Regions from separate parts of the Allobosea sp. FG18 genome, predicted to be linked through region 1. Evidence: predicted binding sites of a transcription regulator. Region 1 holds the regulator's gene; each other region holds the start of a gene.
What was found. Region 1 encodes LexA, which represses DNA repair genes until DNA is damaged. Its sites were predicted from a motif close to TGTTCNNNNTGTGTTCNG; they were not measured.

Region 1 (4,276 bases):
GTCTCGATCTCCGGCCTGCACATGGTGCTCGCCGCCGGCACGATCTTCTGGCTGGTGCGCGCGCTGCTGGCCCTGTCGCAGACGGTGGCGCTGCACTGGCCGGTCAAGAAACTCGCCGCTGTGGCGGCCATGCTGGGCGCGACCGCCTATTGCATCTTCTCGGGCAGCGATGTCGCGACCGAACGCTCGCTGATCATGACGCTGGTCATGCTCGGCGCGATCCTGGTCGATCGCGCGGCGCTCAGCATGCGCAACCTCGCGCTCGCCGCCATGATCGTGCTGCTGCGCGAGCCGGAAGCGCTGCTCGGGCCGAGCTTCCAGATGTCCTTCGGCGCGGTCGCGGCGCTGATCGCCTTCGCCGAGCGCTGGGAGCGGAGAGATCGCAGCGAGCCGCCGTCGGCATTGCCTTGGCCGCTCGGGCCAATCTGGACGGCGGCGCTCGGCATCCTCGTCACCACCATGCTGGCGACCGCCGCGACCGCCCCCTTCGGCGCCTATCACTTCCAGACCTTCAACCCGTTTGGGCTGCTCGGCAACGCCATGGCGCTGCCCTTCGTCTCGCTTTTCGTCATGCCGGCAGCGGTGTTCGGCGTGCTAGCCTATCCGTTCGGGCTGGACTGGCCGGCCTGGGCCTTGATGGGGCTTGCCTCCGATGTCGTGCTTAAGGTCGCGCACTGGGTCGCGACCATCGACCATTCCACCGTGACGGTCGCAGCCTTCGGCCCGGTCGTGCTGGCCTGTTTCGCGATGGCTTTACTCTGGCTGACGCTCTGGACCACGGCCTGGCGCTGGCTGGCGGCCGTGCCGCTCATCCTCGGGGTCGCCATTGCCGGCAAGCCGGAGCGGCCGGAGATCCTGATCGAGCGCGACGGTTCCGGGCTTGCCGTGCGCGGTCCCGATGGACGCCTCGCCATCGCCGGCAAGCCCAGTCGCTTCGTCCTGCAGCAATGGCTCGCTGCTGATGGCGACAGCCGCTCGCCGGATGATCCGACATTGCGCACCGGCGTCACCTGCGACCGGCTGGCTTGCGTCGCGCAGACGACCGACAAGCGCACGATCTCGTACACGCGCGAGCGTCTCGCGATCATCGAGGATTGCCTGCGCGCCGATCTCGTCGTCACCGCCATTCCCTGGAGCGGGGCCTGCAAGGCCAGACTGGTCGAGCGGATGGCGCTATCACGCGACGGCGCGACCTCGCTCTACCGGACGGCGACCGGGTGGAACAGCCGAACCTCGGAGCCGACCGCAGCCGACCGTCCATGGACCCGCCGGCGCGAGCCTCGCCCTGCAGAGGTGGCAACCCGGCCGGTTGGTCAGCCCGCAACGGTGCAGCCTGCATCAGCCTCCGACAGTGAGGTCGACGCCGATGTCGAGCGCCTTCAGTAGCGTCGCATCAGATTGACGAGGCGGCCCTGGATCTTGACCCGGTCGGGGCCGAGCACGCGGGTCTCATAGGCCGGATTCGCCGCTTCGAGCGCGATCGAGGAGCCACGCTTGCGCAGGCGCTTCAGCGTCGCCTCCTCGTCGTCGATCAGCGCGACGACGATATCGCCGGTATTGGCGGTGTCCTGCTTGCGGATGACGACGGTATCGCCGTCGAGAATGCCGGCTTCCACCATCGAGTCGCCACGCACTTCGAGCGCGTAATGCTCGCCGGAGCCGAGCATGTCCGGCGGCAGCGAGACGGTGTGACTGCGGCTCTGGATCGCCGAGATCGGGGTGCCCGCTGCGATGCGGCCCATGACGGGAATGGCGATGGAATGCCGGCTGTCGTCCTCGACCGCTGCTGGCCGGGGCTTGGCGACGCTCGGCTGGGCGCCGAGACCGCCCTGCACGACGGCCGGGCTGAAGCGGGGTCGCGGCTGCGGGGCGCCGAACCCGTCCGGCATCTTGATGACTTCGAGCGCGCGGGCCCGATTTGGCAGGCGGCGGATGAAGCCGCGCTCCTCCAGCGCCATGATGAGACGATGGATGCCGGATTTCGAGCGCAGGTCGAGCGCGTCCTTCATTTCGTCGAAGGAGGGCGGCACGCCACTTTCGCGCAAGCGTTCCTGGATGAAGCGCAGGAGTTCGTGTTGCTTGCGTGTCAGCATGGTCGCCGCCAGCCCCTCAAAGCGCAGATTCGAAACAAAGCACGAACACCATACGCGTTCTGCTTGTGTTCCGCAAGCTGCTATGCCTTCGCGGAAGCGTGAGATAGCCGTATGGAAAACGCGCCGTCATTCCGGACAAGCCGCGTCAGCGGCGCCGATCCGGAATCCATCATGGAGCGCGGCGTTCTACGATGGATTCCGGGTCTGCGCTTCGCTTGCCCGGAATGACGTCGCGGGGGCAATAAAGAGCGCGCGCTCTACCGCAACGGCAGGATACGGCAGGAATCGCCCTTCTTCGCGGCAGCGGCATGGGCAGGCCGAATCGTCAGGGCCTGCGCCCGCGCGAGCGTACCAAGCATCGAGGAATCCTGCCGGTCGAAGGGCGTCGCGACCCAGCCTTCCGGCGTCAGCGTGAGCTCCGAGCGCAGATAGTCCTCGCGCTCGTCATTGCCGGGCATGTCGCGGCCGAGGATGGCGGGAATGCTGCGGTCGCGATCGGCATCGGCAATGCCGAGCAGCGCCTCGATCAAGGGCAGCACGAAGAGATGGCCGCAAACGATCGAGGAGACCGGATTGCCCGGCAGCCCGACCACGACCATCCGGCCGAGCCGCCCGGTCATCATCGGCTTGCCCGGCCGCATCGCGATCTTCCAGAATCCGAGCGTCATGCCGGCCCGCGTCAGCGCTTCCTGCACGAGATCGTGCGCGCCGACCGAGGCGCCGCCGAGCGTGATCAGCACATCGGCATCGGCTGCGCGCGCCCTTGCGATCTTCGCGGCGAGATCGGCATGGTCGTCGCGGGCGATGCCAAGGTCGAGCACGGTGCCGCCGGCCTTCTCGACGAGAGCGGCGAGCGAAAACGAGTTCGAGGCGACGATCTGGTCGCGGCCGACCGGCTCGCCCGGCGCCACCAACTCGTCGCCCGTGGCGAGAATCGCGACGCGCGGCTTCCGCCGGACCGGCAAAGTCGGATGCCCCATCGCGGCGGCGAGGCCGAGTGCCGCACTGTCGAGCACGCGACCGGCCGACAGCAAAACGTCGCCCTCGTGGAAGTCGAGCCCCGCCGCGCGCAGGAATTTGCCCTTGGCAGGCGGCACGCGGACGCGAATGACAGGGCTGTCGACGCCATCGGCATCTTCCTGCATCAGGATCGTGTCGGCGCCGTCAGGCATCGGCGCGCCCGTGAAGATGCGCACGGCTTGTCCCGGGCCGACCGCTCCCTCATAGGCCCGGCCGGCGGCGGATTCGCCGATCACCGAGAGCGAGACGCCTTCCGCCATCTCGTCGCCACGCACGGCATAGCCGTCCATGGCCGAATTGGCGAAGGGCGGCTGGGTCCTGAGCGCCTTGACCTCGCCGGCGAGCACCCGCCAGGCGCATTGCGCCAATGGCAGGGTTTCCGCTCCCGTCGGCTCCGGAATGCTGTCGAGCAGCGCCTTGCGCGCGACGGGGACCGGAGTGAGCGCCATCAGCTAGCATTCGCCTCGTAATCGCCCGACTGGCCGCCAGACTTGTGCAGCAGCCGGATGTTCTCGATCCGCATCGCCCGGTCGACGGCCTTGACCATGTCGTAGACGGTAAGACAGGCGACGGAGACGGCGGTCAGCGCCTCCATCTCGACGCCGGTCTGGCCCTTCATCTTGACCTCGGCGCGCACGCGCACGCCCGGCAGGGCCTCGTCGATCGCGAGGTCGACGGCGATCTTGCTGAGCAGCAGCGGGTGGCAGAGCGGGATCAGTTCATGCGTGCGCTTCGCCGCCATGATGCCGGCGAGGCGTGCGGTGCCGAGCACGTCGCCCTTCTTGGCGTTGCCGTCGCGCACGATCGCGATCGTCTCCGGCGCCATGACGACCTGGCCTTCGGCGATCGCCATGCGGGTCGTCTCGGCCTTGCCGCCGACATCGACCATATGCGCCTGGCCTTGCGCGTCGAGATGGCTGAGCCGGCTCACGCCGCGACGGCCTTGCCGGTCAGCAGCGCCTGCGTTGCGGCGGTGACGTCGGCCTGTCGCATCAGGCTTTCGCCGACGAGGAAGCTGTTGACGCCGATCCGGTTGAGCCGGGCAATGTCGGCATGCGTGAAGATGCCGCTCTCGCTGATGACGATACGGTCGGCCGGCACGCGCGGCGCCAGCCGCTCGGTCACGGCGAGATCGACATTGAAGCTGCGCAGATCGCGGTTGT
Region 2 (4,276 bases), on a different contig from region 1:
ACCGGGAACGAGGTCCGGCCCGAGGCCGCGAGATGGGCGATGTCGTCGAGCCCGGCCGTCTCCGGCCCGCCATGCTTCAGCGCCCAGAGCTGGGCGGCGAGCGCGCGCGGCGCAGGCTTCAGCAGCGCCGGCATATAGATGTGGAAAGCGCCGAAACGGATGCCGAGCTGGCGCAGCGCCGCGCGGCCTTCCTGATCGAGCGTCTTCATCTCCTCGCCGACCTTGGAACGCTCGAGCACGCCGAGCGCCTCGGCCGCCTGATAGGCGATGCCCCGCGCGATGCCGGTGACGTTCTCGGCTGCTTCCAGGATCTGCACGGCGCCGAGCAGGCGGGTGATGTGGTTCTTCAGCCAGAGATTGAGGCGGGCCTCGACCTGTTCGCGCGCGGGACCGCCGAGATGCTCTTCCACCAGCAGGCGCAGCCGCGGCTCCAGAACCTTCTCGCCGGCGGTAAGACGCGCCACCGGCTCGCCGGTCCAGCGGATCAGCCCGTCATGCGACAGCACGAAGGCATCGTCGCCCGCCAGCACGACGCGCGCCGCCCTAGCCTCGATCTCGGAGCCCAGCGCCTTCATCGCCGCCAGGTTCAGGGCCTTGACCTCGGAACCGCCGGCCTTTGGATCCGCCGTGAAGCGGAAGCCCTGCAGCATCCCCACATGCTGGCCCTCGACGAGCACGTCGCCCGTCGCGGTGACCTCAGCCTCCAACATCGCATTCTCCCGCAAGCGGCGCATCAACACGCTGGTGCGCCGATCGACAAATCTGTGAGCCAGCCGCTCGTGCAGAGCGTCCGACAGCTTGTCCTCTACAAGACGCGCCATGCCCTGCCAATGCTCTGGATCAGGTAACCAGTCAGGACGATTGGCGACATAGGTCCAAGTCCGGACCTGCGCGATCCGTGCCGAGAGCGTGTCGATCTCGCCATCGGTGCGGTCGAGCGCGGCGAGTTGCGCGGCATACCAGTCGGCATCGAGCCGGCCGTGGCGCATCAGCCTGAGATACAGCGTCGTCGCGAGATCGGCGTGCTGCATCGGCGATATCTTGCGATAATCCGGCAGCCCGCAGACCTCCCAGAGCCGCTCGACCGCCGCGCGGCCCTGCGCCAGCTTCGCGATATCCGGGTCCCGCGCCAGCACTTCCAGCGTCGTCATGTCCTCGGCGATCAGCGCCCGCGTCAGCCCCTGCTCGGACGGCTGGATGTTCAAAGTGTCCAGAAGGCCGCCGACCGAGCGCAAATCGAGATCGGAATTGCGCCACTGCATCTGGCGGATCGGCTCGAAGCGATGATTCTCGATCGCGTCGACGAGTTCGGCATCGAAAGGCGGGCAGCGCCCGCTGGTGCCGAAGGTGCCGTCGCGCAGATGGCGGCCGGCGCGCCCGGCGATCTGGCCGAACTCGGCCGGGTTGAGCCTGCGATAATGGTGTCCGTCGAATTTCCTGTCCGCCGCGAAGGCGATGTGATTGACGTCGAGGTTGAGCCCCATGCCGATTGCGTCGGTCGCGACGAGATAATCGACATCGCCGGACTGGTAGAGTTCGACCTGGGCATTGCGGGTCCGGGGCGAAAGCGCCCCTAGCACCACGGCCGCCCCGCCCTTCTGCCGGCGGATCAGCTCGGCGATCGCATAGACCTCCTCGACCGAGAAGGCGACGATGGCCGAGCGTGGCGCCAGGCGCGTGATCTTGCGGTCGCCGGCGAAGGTGAGCTGCGACAGGCGCGGGCGCGTCACGACATTCACGCCCGGCATGAGCTGCTCGATCAGCGGGCGCATCGTCGCGGCGCCGATCAGCATGGTCTCGGCCCGGCCGCGCCGGTTGAGCAGGCGGTCGGTGAAGACATGGCCGCGGTCGAGATCGGCGGCAAGCTGGATCTCGTCGATGGCGACGAAATCGACCGCGAGATCGCGCGGCATCGCCTCGACCGTGCAGATCCAGAAGCGCGGCCGCTCGGGCTTGATCTTCTCCTCGCCGGTAACGAGCGCGACGGACTGCGCACCGACCTTGTCGACGACGCGCTGGTAGACCTCGCGCGCGAGCAGGCGGAGCGGCAGGCCGATCATCCCGGTGGGATGGGCGACCATGCGCTCGATGGCGAGATGGGTCTTGCCGGTATTGGTCGGGCCCAGCACGGCCGTGACGCTATTGGCGCGGGCGGCGGGCGGCAGCGAACGAAAAGGAAGCAAGGCGAAGGAGCCGATCTTCTCGCCCGCCCATGCGGGCGGGAGCGTGGACGGAGCTTATGCAAGTCTCAAACAGAGACTCGATAAGAACGAGTCTGGAACGAAGCGGGGCCGAATCGCTGACTCCGACAGAATCGAGTTTTGTTCCCTTTTCGGAGTCTAGCCCCTGGCAGCGTGGGCCCTGTCGTCATCGCGCCCTCCCGGATTGGCGTGGCGAGGCAGCGTTCAACGCCGCCCGACAGGAACCTATTTAAGCCTTTTTACCCCGGAGACGAGAGGCAAGACAGGTTTCGGGGCTGCGCCGCTGCTTCAATGATGGGCGTGGTCGCACTGCCCGTGATCGGCGAGCGCCTCGATGATCGCGCAATCGCAGGCCGCGACGCCGCCCGAGCAGGTGGTCGCGATCCGCTCCAGTTCCTTCTCCAGCGAGCGTAGTTTCGCAATCTTGTCGCGGACCTCGTCGAGATGGGCGACCGAGATCGCATGCGCCTCGTCGCAGGCCATGCCCGGCGTGTCGGATAGCTTCAGCAACGTGCGGATATTCTCGACCGCGAAGCCGAGATCGCGCGCGTGCTTGATGAAGGCGAGCCGTTCGGCATGGCGCCGGCCATAACGGCGCTGGTTGCCCTCGGAGCGTTCCGGCGGCGGCAGCAAGCCGACCTGCTCGTAATAGCGGATGGTCTCGACCTTGACCCCGGTGCGATCCGCCAGCGCACCGATCGGCATCACGCGTTCGAGCTTGCCGGCAACGGTCATGGCAGCACCTCTAAAGCTATAGTCTCTACAGCTTTAGATAGCGCGCTGCTGCCGGGTTGCAAGCCCGATCAGGCGACGCCCATCGCCAACAGGTCGTGGACATGGACGAGCCCGGCCGGGCGCCCCTCGCCATCGACCACGATCAGCGCGGTGATCCGGCTGCGGTTGACCAGCTCCAGCGCTTCGACCGCCAACGTATCGAGTCCGATTCGGCGCGGATTCGCCGTCATGATATCGCGTGCCCTGAGCGAGGCGCCCCCGCCCATCGCCGTCTTGCGGCGCAGGTCGCCATCGGTGACCACGCCGGCAAGCTTGCCGTCCAGATCCATCACCACGGCGCAGCCAAAACCCTTGTCGGAGATCATCGCGATAACGTCCGGCAGCAGCGTGTCCAGACCGATCAACGGCAGGTCGGTGCCGCGATGCATGATGCTCTCGACCGTCTTGAGCTGCGCCCCGAGCTTGCCGCCGGGGTGGTAGACGAAGAAATCCTGCCGCGAGAAGCCGCGCGCCTCCAGCAAGGCCACCGCCAGCGCATCGCCGAGCGCCATCTGCATCGTCGTCGAGGTCGTCGGCGCGAGCCCGTTCGGACAGGCCTCCGTCGCCTTGGGCAGGACGAGCGCGATATCCGCCTCCTTGCCGAGCGTGCTCTCGGCATTGGCGGTGATAGCGATCAGCCCGACGCGGAAGCGGCGAGTATAACCGACGAGAGCGGCAAGCTCGACCGCCTCGCCCGACCAGGACAGCGCGATCACCACATCCTCAGGCTGCACCATGCCGAGATCGCCATGGCTCGCCTCGGCCGGATGGACGAAATGCGCGGGCGTGCCGGTTGAGGCCAGCGTCGCCGTGAGCTTGCGCCCGACATGGCCGGACTTGCCCATGCCGGAGACGATCACGCGCCCGCTCGAGGCGCGGATCATGGCGATGGCGTCAGCGAACGGCCCGCCCAGACTGTCTGCCAGTGCGGCATGGAGCGCGTCGAGACCGGCGCGCTCGGTGGCGATGGTGCGAAGGGCGGAGTCGCGGATATCGGCTGTCATGGCCGGCGCTGTAGCACGGCGGAGCCAGTCATTTCCACCATCTGCCGACAGCCCCGGCGCGCGTTGACGGCTCCTTAACCCTGTTCGTTCTAACTCCGTTAACCATGCGCGCCATCCGCGCGCCCGTCATCTGGAGCCCTGCGACGCCCGTGTCCGGCCGCGCGACGACCCTGCTTCTGTCCGGCACGGCCTTGGCCGCGCTGGCACTCGCCTGCGCAACCGCGCAGGCGCAGCAGATGCCGCGCGCCAATCTCAGAACCGGCACGCCCACTTATGTCGCGCAGCAGCCGGCAACGC
Region 3 (4,276 bases), on a different contig from region 1:
GGTCCATCTGGTCGAGGCCGATGGCGTCGACATCGAGCAGGGAGAGCGCCTTGTCGGCGACCTTGCGGGTGACGATCGGGTCGCCGTCGACGATGGCGAAGTCACGCACGCGGCGCAGCAGCCGGCCGGCGATACGCGGTGTCCCTCGGGACCGCTTGGCGATCTCGTTGGCGCCGTCGTCGGACATCGGCACGCCGAGCACGCGAGCGCCGCGCGCGACGATGCCCTGCAGTTCCTCGACCGTGTAGAACTGAAGCCGGATCGGGATGCCGAAGCGGTCGCGCAAGGGCGTGGTCAGCAGGCCGGCGCGGGTGGTGGCGCCGACGAGCGTGAACTTGGGCAGGTCGATCTTGACCGAGCGGGCGGCGGGACCTTCGCCGATGATCAGGTCGAGCTGATAGTCCTCCATCGCCGGATAGAGGATTTCCTCGACCGCCGGGTTGAGGCGGTGGATCTCGTCGATGAAGAGCACGTCGCGCTCTTCGAGATTGGTGAGCTGCGCGGCGAGGTCGCCGGCCTTGGCGATGACCGGGCCCGAGGTCGAGCGGAAATTGACGCCGAGTTCGCGCGAGACGATCTGCGCCAGCGTCGTCTTGCCGAGGCCGGGCGGGCCGACGAAGAGAACATGGTCGAGCGCGTCGCCACGGCTCTTGGCGGCGTTGATGAAGACCTGGAGATTGGCGCGCGCCGCCGCCTGTCCGGTGAAATCGGACAGCGAGAGCGGCCGCAGCGAGGTCTCGCTGTCGTCGTCGCGCTTGTCGGCTGTCATCAGTCCGGAGCGTTTGGGTTCGCTCACAGCGCGATCTCCAGCTCGATGGCGTCGTGGATCGGAATGTCCTTGTACCCTGTCTTGATGATATCAGGCTCGACCGAGCGATAGTGGTCGATCGCCTCGAGATAAAGCCCCGAGAGGCGGAAGCCGCGGCGCTGGTAGAAGGTCATGCCGGGCATGTTGTCATTGGTCAGCATGGCCTTGAGCTTTTTGGCACCAGCCTTGCGCGCCGCGTAGATGACGGCGTCGAGCATCCGGATCGCGATGCCTTCGCCCGGCTTCAGCGAGTGGAGCGCGCAGAGATAGGCGCTGTCGCCGCGCACGGTCCAGCTTGCCAGCGCCGCCGTCTTGCCGGAGGGCTCGAACAGGCCGAGCGCATCGATCTCCGCGACGTCGTAGACGTGCAGGTCGATCATCATGCTATGCGAGCCCCAGCTCGCCAGCATGATGCGGCAAAGCTCGGTCTTGTCGGTGACGACGCGCAATTGAAGCTCGTCGGGCGCTTGGCTCACTTCGCCAGTTCCTTCAGGCCCAGCTTGATGAGTTGGGCCGTGCCGGCACCATCGCCGGCGGCCTTGGCCGCAGCCGCAACAGCTGCCACCGCCTGCGCCTGAGGATAGCCGAGATTGGCGAGCGCCGACACGGCATCGGCGATCGGCTGTGGCAGCTTCCGGTCTTCGAGCGCGCCTGCGAGCTGGGCGACGCCTGGATCGATATGGCCGAAGGCCGGGGCCTTGTCCTTGAGCTCGGCGCAGAGGCGTTGCGCCAGCTTGGGGCCGACGCCGGGCGAACGGGCAATGGCGGCCTTGTCGTTGGTGGCGATGGCGGTGGCGAGCGCGCCCGGCTCAAGCGTCGAGAGGATCGCGAGCGCGACCTTGGCGCCGACGCCCTGCACGACCTGCATCAGGCGGAACCAGTCGCGCTCCACGTCCGACATGAAGCCGTAGAGGCGGATCGCATCCTCGCGGACATGGGTCTCGATCGAGAGCGCGGCGGCCTCGCCGGGCTGGGGCAGGCGCTGCAGTGTGCGCGACGAGCACTGCACGACATAGCCGACGCCCTGCACGTCGATGATGACGTGGTCCTCGCCATAGGAATCGATCAGGCCCTTGAGCTTGCCGATCATCGATTTTCTCCAGGTGTCATCCCGGGCGACCGTAGGGAGACCCGGGATCCATTCCGGAACATGTCTCGGCGAGGTTCCGGAATGGATCCCGGGTCTTCGCTTCGCTCCGTCCGGGATGACCCGCGTGAGGGAGTGTCGCGAAAAATATCGAGCGGAAGCGTGGGGCTCATGATGCCTTCATCTGCGCGACCAGCGCCTTCATGCCGCGATGCTGGGCATGGCAGATCGCGACAGCGAGCGCGTCCGCCGCATCGGCCGAGGAGGTCTCGGCCTTGGGCAGCAGCACGCGGATCATCGCCTGGACCTGCTTCTTGTCGGCATGGCCGACGCCGACCACGGTCTTCTTGACGAGGTTGGCGGCATATTCCGCGACATCGAGCCCCGCGAGCGCCGGCACGACCAGCGCGATGCCGCGGGCCTGGCCGAGCTTCAGCGCCGATTGCGGGTCGCGGTTGATGAAGGTCTCCTCGACGGCGGCCTCATGCGGGCGATGCGCGGCGAGGACCTTGTTCAGGCCTTCATGCAATTGCCGCAGGCGCTGGCCGAGCGACAGGGCGCCGTCGCTCTCGATGCAGCCGCAGGCGACGAAGGAGAGCTTGCTCCCTTCCGAAATCACGATGCCCCAGCCGGTTTTCCGGAGGCCGGGATCAATGCCGAGGATGCGAATCGGAGGTGCCATGACGGGCTCAACCTAGCGGATGTTTCGGATTTGTCCCGCGCCGAGACGGGCGATGGGACGGGGCGGGATGAATTCCCCTGATCGATGACATCAAAAAGGAAAGTTGTTCTTGCTGTCGGCCCGCGGGCATGGTCCGCCTCGCTTTTCTCCTTGTGCCGGCTCCATGTCCTCGATCCTCTCTTCTTTCATGCCGGGCGTCAGTGCCGACGGCATTGCCGTCCTGCTGGCCGCGACGCTGCTCGGTGGGTTGGTACGCGGCTTCACCGGCTTCGGCTTCGCCATGGTGTTCATGCCTTTGGCTTCGGTCATCCTTGGGCCTGTCGCGGCGCTTGGCCTGATCTGGTTCATCGATCTGCCCTTCGCGCTGCCGATTGCGGCGCGCAGCGCCAAGACGGCGGAATGGCGCGAAATCCTGCCGCTGCTGCTGACCGCGACGCTCGCCCTGCCGGCCGGCATCTGGCTCCTGATCTGGCTCGACCGCGAGACGATGCGCTGGGTGCTGGCCCTGCTCGTGCTGCTCGCCGTCGCGCTGATGGCGTCAGGCTGGCGCTACCATGGGCGCCCGACGATCCCGCTCTCGCTCGGGGTGGGCGCATTGTCGGGGCTGTTCAACGGCATGGCCTCGATCGGCGGCATGCCGCTCGCGGTGTTCTGGCTCGGCGCGCAGCGCAACGACCGGCACAAGACGCGGGCCAACATGCAGGCCTTCTTCGGCGTCTCGACGCTGATCAGCGGCGCGGTGCTGTGGTGGAAGGGCATCCTGACCGGCAGCGCCTTGCTGATGGCGGTGCCGCTCTTCGCGATCTACGGCGTCGGGCTCTGGGTCGGGACGCATGGCTTCCGGCTGGCGTCGGAGGAGACGTTCCGGCGCGGGGCCTATCTGGTGATCTTCCTGAGTGCGCTGATCAGCCTGCCGCTCTGGGACGTGGTGATCGGGCGGTAGGAGGTGGTCCCTTCCTTCTCCCCTTGCGGGAGAAGGTGGCCTGAAGGGCCGGATGAGGGGTCGGGCGACCTCTCCATGGGGCGGCGACGCCAAAGGCGCAAACGATCGAGGTGGTGCGACCCCTCACCCCAACCCTCTCCCGCAAGGGGAGAGGGGGCAGGTCGCGCTCAGGCGCTGAGCTTGGCCATGACGTCGTCGGCGATCTCGAAATTGGCGAAGACGTTCTGGACGTCGTCGTCATTGTCGAGCGCTTCCATCAAACGCATCATCGAGGCGGCCTTCTCCTCGTCGAGCGGGGCGGTCGTGGTCGGGCGCCAGACGGGCTTGGCCGAGGCGGGGGCGCCGAGCGCGGCTTCGAGCGCCTTGGAGACCTCGTTCAGCGCGTCGAAGGCGCAGAGGATGGTGTGGCCGTTCTCGTCCGAAATCACGTCGTCGGCACCGGCTTCGATCGCCGCTTCCATCACCTTGTCGGCGTCGCCGGCCTCAGGCGGATAGCTGACCTCGCCGACGCGGTTGAACATGAAGGAGACCGAGTTGCTCTCGCCCATCGCACCGCCCGACTTGGTGAAGTAGGAGCGCACGGCGGAGGCGGTGCGGTTGCGGTTGTCGGTCAGCGCCTCGACGATGACGGCGGCGCCGCCCGGACCGTAGCCCTCGTAGCGAACCTCGTCGTAGTTGTCGCCTTCGCCGCCGGCCGCCTTGTTGATGGCGCGCTGGATATTGTCCTTCGGCATGTTCTCGGCGCGCGCGGCGAGC

Region 2: a site for LexA is predicted at 2,266-2,283, ahead of ACODTJ_RS17870 (helicase-related protein). Genes of this name have one in related genera too.
Region 3: a site for LexA is predicted at 2,598-2,615, ahead of ruvC (crossover junction endodeoxyribonuclease RuvC). Genes of this name have one in related genera too.

What each region holds. Positions count from the first base shown of each region.
Region 1 is NZ_JBMDKB010000004.1:50,237-54,512, reverse strand. It holds gene ACODTJ_RS06090 (ComEC/Rec2 family competence protein) at 1-1,386, shown strand, start outside; gene lexA (transcriptional repressor LexA) at 1,380-2,093, opposite strand; gene ACODTJ_RS06080 (molybdopterin molybdotransferase MoeA) at 2,351-3,562, opposite strand; gene moaC (cyclic pyranopterin monophosphate synthase MoaC) at 3,562-4,044, opposite strand; gene trpC (indole-3-glycerol phosphate synthase TrpC) at 4,041-4,276, opposite strand, start outside.
Region 2 is NZ_JBMDKB010000016.1:44,295-48,570, reverse strand. It holds gene ACODTJ_RS17870 (helicase-related protein) at 1-2,183, opposite strand, end outside; gene ACODTJ_RS17865 (MerR family transcriptional regulator) at 2,490-2,909, opposite strand; gene ACODTJ_RS17860 (KpsF/GutQ family sugar-phosphate isomerase) at 3,005-3,979, opposite strand; gene ACODTJ_RS17855 (outer membrane beta-barrel protein) at 4,084-4,276, shown strand, end outside.
Region 3 is NZ_JBMDKB010000002.1:207,748-212,023, forward strand. It holds gene ruvB (Holliday junction branch migration DNA helicase RuvB) at 1-769, opposite strand, end outside; gene ACODTJ_RS03195 (GNAT family N-acetyltransferase) at 793-1,284, opposite strand; gene ruvA (Holliday junction branch migration protein RuvA) at 1,281-1,898, opposite strand; gene ruvC (crossover junction endodeoxyribonuclease RuvC) at 2,065-2,577, opposite strand; gene ACODTJ_RS03210 (TSUP family transporter) at 2,741-3,520, shown strand; gene ACODTJ_RS03215 (YebC/PmpR family DNA-binding transcriptional regulator) at 3,688-4,276, opposite strand, start outside.